One region of the Vibrio sp. MA40-2 genome, then DNA from elsewhere that is predicted to be linked to it. Evidence: predicted binding sites of a transcription regulator. Region 1 holds the regulator's gene; each other region holds the start of a gene.

The links. Region 1 encodes CRP, which controls carbon source genes, mostly activating them, when cyclic AMP is high. Its sites were predicted from a motif close to TGTGANNNNNNTCACA; they were not measured.
Region 2: a site for CRP is predicted at 2,036-2,051, ahead of ectA (diaminobutyrate acetyltransferase). Genes of this name have one in related genera too.
Region 3: a site for CRP is predicted at 1,811-1,826, ahead of dinG (ATP-dependent DNA helicase DinG). Genes of this name have one in related genera too.
Region 4: a site for CRP is predicted at 1,572-1,587, ahead of udp (uridine phosphorylase). Genes of this name have one in related genera too.

What each region holds. Positions count from the first base shown of each region.
Region 1 covers NZ_CP178628.1:1,193,231-1,196,450, forward strand. Annotated here, with positions in the region: gene groL (chaperonin GroEL) at 1-1,347, shown strand, start outside; gene crp (cAMP-activated global transcriptional regulator CRP) at 1,552-2,184, opposite strand; gene ACLKML_RS13145 (phosphoribulokinase) at 2,430-3,220, opposite strand, start outside.
Region 2 covers NZ_CP178628.1:1,064,160-1,067,379, reverse strand. Annotated here, with positions in the region: gene ACLKML_RS12570 (ectoine synthase) at 1-88, opposite strand, end outside; gene ectB (diaminobutyrate--2-oxoglutarate transaminase) at 102-1,367, opposite strand; gene ectA (diaminobutyrate acetyltransferase) at 1,381-1,944, opposite strand; gene ACLKML_RS12555 (YijD family membrane protein) at 2,326-2,697, opposite strand; gene fabR (HTH-type transcriptional repressor FabR) at 2,700-3,220, opposite strand, start outside.
Region 3 covers NZ_CP178628.1:2,002,810-2,006,029, forward strand. Annotated here, with positions in the region: gene dinG (ATP-dependent DNA helicase DinG) at 1-1,741, opposite strand, end outside; gene ACLKML_RS16690 (porin) at 2,378-3,220, shown strand, end outside.
Region 4 covers NZ_CP178628.1:2,800,209-2,803,428, forward strand. Annotated here, with positions in the region: gene ACLKML_RS20110 (DUF1887 family protein) at 1-603, shown strand, start outside; gene udp (uridine phosphorylase) at 721-1,479, opposite strand; gene ACLKML_RS20120 (zinc/cadmium/mercury/lead-transporting ATPase) at 1,718-3,220, opposite strand, start outside.

The DNA of each region.
Region 1 (3,220 bases):
GAAGGCCTTAAAGCGGTTGCTGCTGGTATGAACCCAATGGACCTTAAACGTGGTATCGACAAAGCGGTTGTTGCCGCAGTAGAAGAGCTTAAAGCTCTATCTGTACCATGTGCTGATACAAAAGCGATTGCACAAGTAGGAACGATTTCAGCGAACACTGATGAAACCGTTGGTAACATCATTGCTGAAGCAATGGAGAAAGTAGGTCGTGACGGTGTTATTACTGTTGAAGAAGGCCAAGCACTTCAAGATGAACTTGATGTTGTTGAAGGTATGCAGTTTGACCGTGGTTACCTATCTCCTTACTTTATTACTAACCAAGAAGCGGGTGCGGTTGAATTAGAAAACCCATTCATTCTTTTGATTGATAAAAAAGTATCGAATATCCGTGAGCTGTTAACCACTCTAGAAGCGGTTGCTAAAGCCTCTCGTCCACTGCTTATCATTGCAGAAGATGTTGAAGGTGAAGCGTTGGCTACATTGGTAGTAAACAACATGCGTGGCATCGTGAAAGCTGCAGCAGTTAAAGCTCCAGGGTTCGGTGATCGTCGTAAATCAATGCTACAAGATATCGCGATTCTAACTTCTGGTACGGTTATCTCAGAAGAGATTGGTTTAGAACTAGAGAAAGCTACATTAGAAGATCTAGGTCAAGCGAAGCGCGTTATCATCACTAAAGAAAATACAACCATCATTGATGGTCTTGGTGAAGAAGCAATGATTCAAGGTCGCGTTGCTCAAATTCGCCAACAAATCGAAGAAGCGACATCAGATTACGACAAAGAGAAACTACAAGAACGCGTAGCGAAACTTGCTGGCGGTGTTGCAGTAATCAAAGTTGGCGCAGCAACTGAAGTCGAAATGAAAGAGAAGAAAGACCGTGTAGAAGATGCGCTTCACGCAACTCGTGCTGCGGTTGAAGAAGGCGTCGTTGCTGGTGGTGGTGTTGCTCTTATTCGCGCTGCTTCTAAAGTCGCGGGTCTTGAAGGTAGCAATGAAGAACAAAATGTTGGTATTCGTGTTGCTCTTCGAGCAATGGAAGCGCCTTTACGTCAAATCGTTGAAAATGCAGGTGAGGAAGACTCAGTTGTTGCTAACAACGTTAAAGCAGGCGATGCGAGCTATGGCTACAATGCCGCCACAGGCGAATACGGTGATATGCTTGAAATGGGTATCTTAGATCCAACTAAAGTAACGCGCAGTGCACTACAGTTCGCTGCATCGGTTGCTGGACTAATGATCACAACTGAAGCAATGGTTACTGATGCTCCAGCTAAAGATGCTGGTGCTGCAATGCCTGATATGGGCGGCATGGGTGGTATGGGTGGAATGCCAGGAATGATGTAAAATTCCGCTACCTATGTGACTAAAGTTTAGCGTTTATGTTAAACCGGTTGGGTGTGTCCAGATATATGCCCAACCAAGTTGCAAGCACCATCAATTAGAAGCACTTACATAAAAGCTATTCTAATTTTATCGAAAAAAAAAGCAGCGTTTCCGCTGCTTTTTTAGTTTGTTTTTTATAGACGGTTCCGTATTAACGAATGAACGTTAGCGAGTACCGTAAACAACGATAGTTTTACCGTGTGCAGAAATTAAGTTCTGCTCTTCAAGCATTTTTAAAATACGTCCAACTGTCTCACGTGAACAGCCAACAATTTGTCCAATCTCTTGACGAGTAATTTTGATCTGCATCCCATCAGGGTGAGTCATTGCATCAGGTTGTTTTGCTAAATTAAGAAGTGTTTGAGCAATACGACCAGTCACATCTAAGAAGGCCAAATCGCCTACTTTTTGGCTTGTCGTTTGTAGACGACTTGCCATTTGAGACGAAAGACGCATCAAAATATCTGGGTTAACTTGAATAAGCTGACGGAATTTCTTAAACGAAATTTCAGCAACTTCACAAGGTGATTTAGCTCGTACCCATGCGGTACGTTCTTGGTCTTCTTCAAAAAGGCCTAGCTCACCGATGAAGTCACCTTGGTTAAGGTAAGAAAGAATCATCTCTTTACCTTCTTCATCCTTGATAAGCACAGCCACAGAGCCTTTCACAATGTAATACAGAGTTTCCGCTTTTTCACCCGCGTGGATAAGCGTACTCTTTGATGGATATTTATGAATATGACAGTGTGAAAGAAACCACTCTAACGTCGGATCGGTTTGAGGTTTACCTAGAACCATAATTATCTCACTATTATCTGCAGGGCCTACTTAAGCAGCGTTCCTTTGCCACGTCCCTATATTTCGGTGACGTTAGCATAGGATTTCTTAATCAAAGCTGCAAGCTACATATGTATGTCTGTTAAGAATAGTATCCTTTTTTTCAGGTGATTTCTTGATTTTGATCGCTCTCAAATCCCTATTTTATACGCAAAAATGTGCACGTCATCACGGTATAACAAACAAAGCCGCAAGTTGTGTATAAATTAACCTATTTTGCCTGTTTCGATTAACTGCTGAAGCACGGGTCTAATAATTAATTCCATAGCAAAACTCATCTTGCCACCTGGAACAACGAGTGTATTGTGGCGTGAAACAAATGAGCCATCAATCATGGCCAACAGATAAGGAAAATCGACATTTTTCATGCCACGTAAACGAATAACCACAAAACTTTCGTCTAAACTGGGTATTCCTTTGGCGTTAAGAGGGTTCGAAGTGTCAACCGTTGGTACGCGCTGAAAGTTAATATGTGTGCGAGAAAATTGAGGCGTAATATAATTTAGATAGTCATCCATTGAGCGAACGATTGAATCGGTCACGGCTTCTCTAGAGTGTCCTCTATCTCTAGTATCGCGTACGAACTTTTGAATCCATTCTAAATTAACAATCGGCACCATACCGATAAGCAAGTCAGCGTGTTGCGATACATTCACCTCACCATCGACCACCGCGCCATGTAAGCCTTCATAAAAAAGCACATCACTGTTTTCGGGTAAATCTTGCCAAGGGGTAAAGGTTCCTGGCATCTGATTATAAGGTACGGCTTCATCAAAGGAGTGCAGATAACGCCTTACTTGTCCTTTGCCTTCTTCTCCATATTTCTTAAAGAATTGCTCTAATGCCGGAAAGTCGTTTGCTTCTGGGCCAAAATAACTGATGTGTCGACCTTGTTCTTTAGCTTTACGAATTTCGATGTCCATTTCTGGACGAGTGAACTTATGGAAGCTATCTCCTTCAACCCATGCGGCTCTAACGTTCATCATATTAAACATTT
Region 2 (3,220 bases), 130 kb from region 1:
CTTTAAGTAACATTCGGACACTTTGCCAAGTATCGGTGGAAATCGTTCTTTCGCTATTCAGGCATTCTTCTAATGTTCTTACAATCATTCTACATTCTCCATTACGAGGCTTTTTTAAATTGAGAGGCAACGGCCGCCTCTACTGCGTCAGAAAAAATACTCATTCCTTGCTCTAATTCTTCTTGAGTAATCGTCAATGGGCTGAAAAACTTGATCACTTCTCCGTTCGGCCCAGCAGTTTCTATAACTAACCCTCGGTCAAAACATGCTTTAGTCACTTGGCTAGAGAACTCACCACTTTCACATTCAATACCCTGCATCATCCCTTTACCTTTTTTCTGAGAAAACAGGTCAGGATAGCGATTCAACATAGTATTAATATTGTCGGAAACCGTTTCGGCACATTGCTTAATATGCTGTTCAAATTTGTCATCTAACCAATAAGTTTCAATGGCTTTAGTTGCGGTAATAAAAGCGTGATTGTTTCCACGGAAAGTCCCATTATGTTCCCCTGGTTTCCAAGCATCTAATTCCGGTTTCAACAGTACAATCGCCATTGGTAAACCATAACCACTAACCGATTTTGATAGTGTTACCATATCGGGTTTAATGCCCGAAGATTCAAAACTAAAAAAGGTACCAGTTCGACCACATCCCGCTTGAATATCATCCACAATAAGTAGAACATCATTTTTTTTACAGATACGGCTTAACTCTTGAAGCCACTCATCAGAGGCAACGTTTAGTCCACCTTCACCTTGTACTGTTTCTAGTAGTACGGCGGCTGGCTTATCAATACCTGATGAATTATCTTCTAACATTGCACTGAATAGTTTGAGTCCATCAACATCTGCATAACCATCAAAAGGAAGACGAGTTACATCATTCAATGTGGTACCAGCACCTTGACGATGATGTTGATTACCTGTAGCAGCAAGTGCACCACTAGTACAACCATGGAAGCCATTGGTAAAGGCCACCACATTACTCCGGCCTGTTACATTCCGAGCAAGTTTTAATGCAGCTTCCACTGCATTGGTTCCAGTTGGCCCAGTAAATTGAACTTTGTAATTAAGATTACGAGGTTTGAATATATGTTGTTCAAGTGCCTCTAGAAAATCCGCTTTTGCTTCCGAGTGCATATCGAGTCCATGGGTGATGCCATCTTTTTCGATATACTCGAGTAACCCAAGTTTAAAAATAGGATTATTATGACCATAGTTTAGTGAACCAGCTCCAGCTAAGAAATCGAGGTAATGGTCACCAACATCTGTTTCTAGCCAACAGCCTTTTGCTTTTGAAAAAACAACTGGAAAACTGTTTGAGTAAGAGCGAACATTTGATTCTTTTCTTTTAAAAATATCCATGATTATTCCATTTCTAGTTTTTTGTTTCGTTGCGTGGAGTTAAAGGAAGTCGATATAGGTATTCAGTATCGTGGAGGCCCTTAAAGTCGAGCTCTTTATCGAGGAAGACACTAACTAAGCTTTCTTGCTCACTTTCTTGTTCCAACGTTTTAAAAAGTGCCCATGAAGAGTCATTGTCTTTGGTAATCGTTGTTTCGATGGCGGTGATATCACGTAAACAATTTCGTGCACGTAACTCACTCAACATGGTTTTAGCCAAACCTTGCCCTCGATATTTCGATGCAACTGCAACTTGCCAAATAAACAACGTCTTTGAATCATTGGGCTTCAAATAACCAGAAATGAAACCGGCCAGCTCACCCTGAAAATATGCCACTATCGATGTATCTTGAAAGTGTGTGGTTTGTAGAAAATTACAATAAGCCGAATTAGTATCAAGTGGCGGCGACTCAGCAATCAGCCTATTCACCTGCAAACCATCTTTGATACTAGGCACACTAAATTGCCAAGATATTGAGTTGGTTAATCCTTCTATTGCAGACTTACCAAACGATTCTCTCGCTGTTTGAGAGCACATCATTTCTCCTAAATATTAGTTTGAACTCTAATTAATTTCCTTTTTATTATTTACAGAAAGACGCCAACAAAGATATAAACACTGGCAATTATGTGACACATATCACATTAATGGAGACTGACGTTTACTTTCACGTCAAAGTAATTTTAGACTATCAAGATGGTTAACTCATAAAAACACAACGAAACTAAGCGATTATTGTCATGTAATCAGTCAGGAGTAGTAGAATGAAAAGTAAAGAAGTGATCAAAAATCATGGGTGAGTAAACAATAAAAAAACATCCAGATTTAAGCTATCTCAGAGAAAGAAAAAACGAGCATAAGCTCGTTTTCATTTTACGTAATCGGTTCTATCTGGAAAGCGCGATACTGCTTTATTATTTACGCAGGTTTAGCGACAAACCCAAGTTTTTTCCCTACCCAAAGCAAGAGTAATAATGTCACTATAATGGCAAAAAAGTTAGAACCAGCATCTGGATATTGTGCTTTTACAAACGCAGAATGACCAAAGGCACCGACAAAAAAGCATGCTAAACCAACCAAAGGTAAGTCTTCTGCAATTGGGTGACGCAGATAATCTTGATATAGCATCTGAACTGCCAAAACCAATGCGATTAACGGAAATATAGAAAAAGAAATTTCATTAACCGTTAACGGCGACAATAAAGCGTTACCACACATACCGGCAATAACTGCTAGGATTAATGTTTTTTTTGCGGAGTCATTTTTTTCAGGGATTGATTCATTTGACATAGTTATATCCTATTGTTTTGTCTTTCACGTTCTTTTCTGTACCAATAAGCACCTTTAGCTGTCATTCGTAATTGCATGACAAGTCTTTCAGTTAACTCTTCTCTCTCATGTTTGTTTAAATCTAACGCTTCTGCGCCAGAACTAAACACTAAGATAACTGACGCTTCTGCTTGAATGGAAGCCTCTTCTCTCTTCATTCCTGTACTTATTAAATATTCTGTCATTTCTGCGACAAAATGTTGCATCTCTCTGGCTACTGCGGCTCTAAAGTCTGGAGACGTTCCAGAGCGTTCACGTAACAATAATCTAAATACGTTTGGGCTACTTTCTATGAATTCCATAAATGTTTCGACCGAGGTTCGTATTACGCTTCCTTCTTTTACTATTCGTTGCCTTGCTTGCCTCATTAGTTGTCTTAGTAATAACCCGCCTTCATCAACCAATGTTAACCCTAACTCATCCATATCTTTGAAATGACGATAAAAAGAGGTTGGAGCGATGCCAGCTTCTCTAGCAACTTCTC
Region 3 (3,220 bases), 810 kb from region 1:
AGCGTGACGACTGACCTTGAATTTGAAGCGCCCAACCTCGTTTTGTAAATTCTGTTGCCACGCTTTGGGCCACTTGTTTCATCTGCCAATAAGAAGCAAAAAGCACCAAATTTGCTTTTTTATCTACAATAAGGTTTGGCAAACATTCAGACAAATAGTCACTAAATTGTGGCGCCTGCGGTTCGTATTTCATTGCAGGTATGAGTAATTCGGCATTATCTTGGTAATTAAATGGTGACGCTAAAGCTAAAAATTGCACACCATCATCTTTGCTATCGCTGTCACTGGCATTGTTAACGGTTTTAACCTTGTTTGCGTTAACGCTGCTTACGCCCACTTGATGACAAAAGAAGCTAAATGAATTTAGAGCACGCAATGTTGCCGACGTTAGCACGCAGCCAACACATCGGCTCCACAGTTTTTGATCTAACTGCCAGCCAACTTCCAAAGGTGAAACGTTGACGATGAAATCGTCTTCTCGTTCCGGGCTAATTTCTAACCATTTAACTAATGGCGCGCCTTTGTCTTTTTTCGGTTCCGCCATTAGGTTCCATACTTTTGCTAGGTTGTCTAATCTTTGATGATAAAAGCCAAGTTCGGCGAGTGCAGGTTCCGCCAGTTTGTTGGATAGTTCACCGTCTTTTAAACGTTCGGCGATCAGGTCGGCAATTTTGCCGACAGCGAGGTTGGCTTTATTTGATAACACTTTTAGATCTTTAGATTCGCTTTGCAACCACTCAGGTAAATCACCATGTTCGAAGCGGTACACTTTGTCGGCAAAGTTATTTGGGTCAAACTGTTTACTTAGCCCACTAAGAGACGGTACCAGCTGTTGAATGGAATCTTGCAATTCATTTCTAAAACGGTTGACGCGTTTTTCATCGGCTAAGCTGGTGAACTTGCTTGATGATTGGTTGAGTTTCTCTAGCCAGGTCACTGCGCCTTTTAAACTTGCAGCTGCAGATGAATGATCTCTGGCAATTTTTGGTAAGTGATGAGCTTCATCGAATATATAGATAGTATTATCCGGTTCAGAAAGAATAACTCCGCCGCCGAGATCAATATCTGCCATTACTAAGCTGTGGTTGGCAATAATGACATCGTTTTTATCAAGCTCAGATCGCGCCTTTTGAAACGGGCACCCTCTATGTGCGGGTAAACCGTTATTACAGCTGTGTTTATCGCTGACAATAGTTTGCCAAATTCTATCGTCAATCGGTTTTGGCCACGAATCTCTATCGCCATCCCATTTCCCTTTAGATAGCGCGAGGTACAATCTTTCTAATAACTCAATGTCAGCTTTATTAGGCTTGGCGTCAAACATGGCCATTTGCCCATCATCAGCTCCGCTCGCGGCGGCGAGTTTTTCTGCGCAGCAATATCGTTGACGGCCTTTAGCAAGAATAAATGAAAAATCCAAATCGGTTATGCGCCGAAATAAAGGGAGATCTTTATTTAATAGCTGTTCTTGTAAAGCAACGGTTGCCGTTGAGATAACCACTTTACGATTGTTTAAAACGGCACAAGGTATCGCACCCATTAAATAAGCAAGAGATTTACCAATACCGGTTCCCGCTTCTGCAACGATAATACGATTACTTTTGTGATAATGGCCGGATAAGGTCTTGGCTATTTCGGCGACTAAGTAATTTTGCGCACGTCTAGGAATAAAGTTATCCAATTGATGTTGTAAGTTTTGATAGCTATTACGAATAGACTTTTCGACTTTGGGATTGAGCATAACATGACCAGCGATAAAGGATGGCGCAGTTTAGCACAGCTATTATGCCTACTCTATTGCTAGAGAATATGTGAGAAATATCACTAAGCATGTTTGAGTTACATAATTATTAATTTTTATTACTGGATAAGAATTTATTTTTATTGGGATTTTATTTAGTTACAGAGCCGATTTAAGTCACATATTTGCTTCTTTTTTAGTAAAAACACGATCTATGTCACAAAAAAAATTGAACCTTTTCAATTGTAATGCATGAACTTTCTGGTCGATATTAAATTCTTTTAATTTTATATTTAAGCCGAATATTATATATTTTATATCGTATTAGTATAATTTATAAGATTAATATATGGCAAAGGATTTTTATTGGTTGATTGGTTTTTCAATGCTATTGATGTGTTGATTATAACTTATACATATATGAAATAAGCTAAATCACTGTTTTTATTGTATTTATTTATTTTTATTTTTATTTATTTAGAGGTTTGACATCAGACGATTTCTTTTGCAATCTAGTTCTCGAAATATTACGGGTGATGACGAGGTAGCAACTAAGCTAAAACGTTATTATCAATAAAATAAAAAAGGGAACCGGAAAGGATTTCCTACATTCTTAAGAAAAGGCAGTGGATTATTATGAAAAAGACTCTATTAGCATTATCAGTATTGGTTGCTTCTACAGCGGCTAACGCAGGTATCGAACTTTATAACCAAGATGGTGCAAGCGTTACTTTAGGCGGTGACCTAGAAGTTGTTTACGTTAAAGGTACAGCTGAAGATTCAAGCGTTGAGCAACAAATTCAAGATGCTGATTTAAAAATTGATATCCGTAAAGTTGTAAACGATGAGCTATCTGTTGGCGCATACTGGGAATTCCAAGGCGACGACAACGACACTACTGAAGGCGGAAGCGCTAACATGGGTGACGTTTACTTTGCATTCTATACTGCTTCTTACGGTTCTGTGAAAATTGGTGATGTTTGTAGCATTGCTGATGATCTAGGTGTAGGCGAAGATTACCAATTCGGTGTAACTGCGGCTGTAGACCAAGTTGACGCTTGTGCTGACGAAGCTGTTCGTTGGGATTACTCAAACGATCAAATGTATGTTTCTGCTGCTTACCGTGACAACCAACGTTCTGATGCAGTTGCAGACCTTGCAGACATCAAAGTTGGCTTTATGGCTGGTGACTTCGACCTAATGGGTTACTACGGTACTTCTAACTCTGCAGAACAAGACACTTTTGCTCTTGAAGCTCGTTACGGTCTAGACGCGATGAACCTAGCACTAGGTTACTACGATGTTGAAGATGCCGGTAACGTAGTTGCTCTTGCTGCTGATTACACAATGGACAAGTGGTTGTTCGCTGCAGGCGTTAACCTAATTGATGCTGACGCTTCTGATGATGACACAACTGAGTACTTCCTAAACGCTGGTTACGCTGTTGCTTCTGCTACTACTCTTTACGCTGAAATCGGC
Region 4 (3,220 bases), 1.3 Mb from region 1:
GCTACGCTAAACTACCTAGCCACCACTTGTCGAAAAGAGCAAAAATTAGAAGTTGCGTTAACAGAGAAGCAACAAGGTTACCGTGAAGTTAACATGTTGTTATCTGATCTTGTCGAGACCAACCTAGCCACTTATGAAGACGGAGTATTAACATTTGCCAGTGAAGATGCGCGACGCTTTTCAAACGGCGAATGGTTAGAAACCTTGGTGCACAGTACAGTAAAACAAATTCAAGATGAATTGCCAACCATTCAAGATCATTCCTTAAATGTTCAGGTATATCGCCAGTTGGGCGAACGTGAAGTAAGAAACGAGCTCGATGTCGCCACTGTAGTAAACAATAAGCTGCACATTATCGAATGCAAAACTAAAGGTATGCGTGATGATGGAGATGATACCTTATATAAATTAGAATCATTACGAGATTTGCTTGGTGGCATACAAGCAAGAGCAATGCTTGTCAGTTTCCGTCCTCTTCGACACAATGATATTACGCGTGCAGAAGATCTCGGTTTGGCTTTGATTGGCCCTGATGAACTGAAGGATTTAAAAACTCATTTAGCCAATTGGTTTACAGATGCAGGTGGTCACGAAGAAGTCTAGTAACGGACAAAATAGTGACAAAAAAATAGAGACCAAGCTTAACACTTGGTCTCTATTTACTGATATAGATTAATTACCCTACACAAAATTTCAAAACAAGCTGTCAAAAAATCAAAGCTACAGCATTTTACGCGCAGCAGAAATAACCACTTGAATAGAGCGAGTTTCAGTCTCTTTTAACGTTACATGATCTGGAATTTCTTTTTGAGTTCGATTAATAATGACACCAGCAACACAACCGGCTTTTAGGCCAGAACTTGCGCACATAGTGAACAACGTTGCCGATTCCATTTCAAAGTTTAGCACACCCATATCTTGCCATTCTTGCATAGAGCCTTGGAAACGCTTCACCACTCGACCTGAGAACGTATCGTAACGTTCTTGACCTGGGTAAAAAGTATCACTTGATGCGGTAACACCCATATGCACTTTTGCACCTGATTCTTCAACCGCTTGTTTCATTGCTGCCGCCACTTCAAAGTTTGCTACAGCAGGGAATTCCAACGGTGCAAAATGGGTACTTGCGCCATCTAAACGAACTGAACCCGTAGAAACAATCATATCACCAACATTAACATCAGCTTGAATTGCACCTGTTGTTCCTACACGCAAGAACGTACGCACACCACACTGAGCTAACTCTTCTACCGCAATAGATGTAGAAGGCCCACCAATACCGGTTGAGCACACGACAACTGGAGTCTCATCCAACTCAGCTAAGTACACATTGTACTCCCGGTGACTTGCCAGTTGGATTGCATTATCCATTTCAGCTGCGATTTTAGGTACACGATCAGGATCACCAGGAATAATCGCAACAGTCGCGCCTCTAAGGTCGGCAGCAGTAATACCAAGGTGAAATACAGGTTGAGACATAAATTGCTCCTTTAATTGGCGCTAGCATTTTACTAAGCCAGAATATAGTCAACGTTCACCTTTAAACTGTAGCGAACAAACAATAAAAAGTTAGTGACTAAAATCACACATACAAATAATCATGAATGTCATGTTACATATTAATGAGATGTAGATCACACTATGTTCACATAATACAAATTATATTCAATGCAACTAACTTCATCTTATTGCCTACTTAACCTTGGAAAAAACATGTTTACGATCGCAATAACCTTAATGCATTTGCTGTAACCAAAAATGTTGCGCCACTATCGGCTAACACCGCCATCCATAAACCAGTAATACCCATAAGGCTCGTAATTAAAAACACCAGCTTTAGACCTAATGCTAGCGCTATATTCTGGCGAATATTAGCCAGCGTTGCTTGAGATAAAACAATAATGTCCGCGATATCAGTCAGTCGGTTATGAGTCAACGCAGAATCTGCAGCCTCCAAAGCAACATCAGTTCCACTCCCCATAGCGACACCAATAGACGCAGCTTTCATCGCTGGCGCGTCATTTATTCCATCTCCAATCATCGCAACATGACCTTCGCTCGTTAACTTTTGAATATATGCGACTTTATCTTGTGGTAGTAAACCCGCTTTGAACTCAACGTCAACTTGGTCGGCCACTGCTTTGGCACTTCTGGCATTATCCCCGGTAAGCATCAAAGTACGAATGCCTAATTGATGTAACTTAGCAATACCTTCTTTAGCATCATCACGTAACGTATCTTGCCATGCTATACTTCCTATTATTTCGCTTACTTGCGCTAAGTCTGTTCTAACAACCAAAACCGCCGTTTTCCCTGCTTGCTCTAAAGACTCAATTTGTTGTCTAACCGTCGAAGAAAGAGACAGTGTCACTTTACTAGGAGCGACTATTTGATACAAGATACCTTCAATAACCCCACTTACCCCAACGCCAGCAATCGCACTTTTGTCCTGTGCATCTAATAAACTCAGTTTTTCAGTAGTCGCATATTTAACCAAAGAACGAGCAAGAGGGTGAGTTGAGCCAACTTCTATTGATGCTGATATTTGGATAAGATCATTACGCTTAACATCTGCATAAACCTGCACATCTGTTACGTTTGGTTCGCCTTTGGTCAGCGTACCCGTTTTATCAAAAGCAATGGTTTCTAATCGGCCTAATTGTTCGAGGGCCGCCCCTCCTTTGATTAACGCACCTCTTTTTGCCGCCACCGCTAAACCTGAGGTAATAGCTGCCGGCGTTGAAATAACCAATGCACAAGGACAGGCAATTAATAATAAGGCGAGCCCTCTATATATCCATGTTTCCCACGGTTGAGAAAAAACTAATGGAGGGGTAATAATCACTAGCAAAGCTAACAACATCATTGCTGGTGTGTACCAACGGCTGAACTTATCTAGAAATCGTTCAAGTGGTGCTTTGTGAGATTCAGCTTCCTCAATTAAATGCAGTATACGATCAATCGCATTTTCACCTTGTTTAGACGTCACACTTAAACGAACAACTTTGTCAACCACAACTGATCCTGCCATGACTTGATCGCCCGCATAATGTTCCACAGGAAGTGATTCTCCTGTTAATGCGCTTTCATCAAAACTAGCATTAAATTGAACAATGCCATCCGCAGGTAATCGAGATCCCGGCGAAACTTCAATCATATCACCAGGAATCAATGTGCTTACTGACACTTCAACCCTTTCATTATCGATAATTTTGATCGC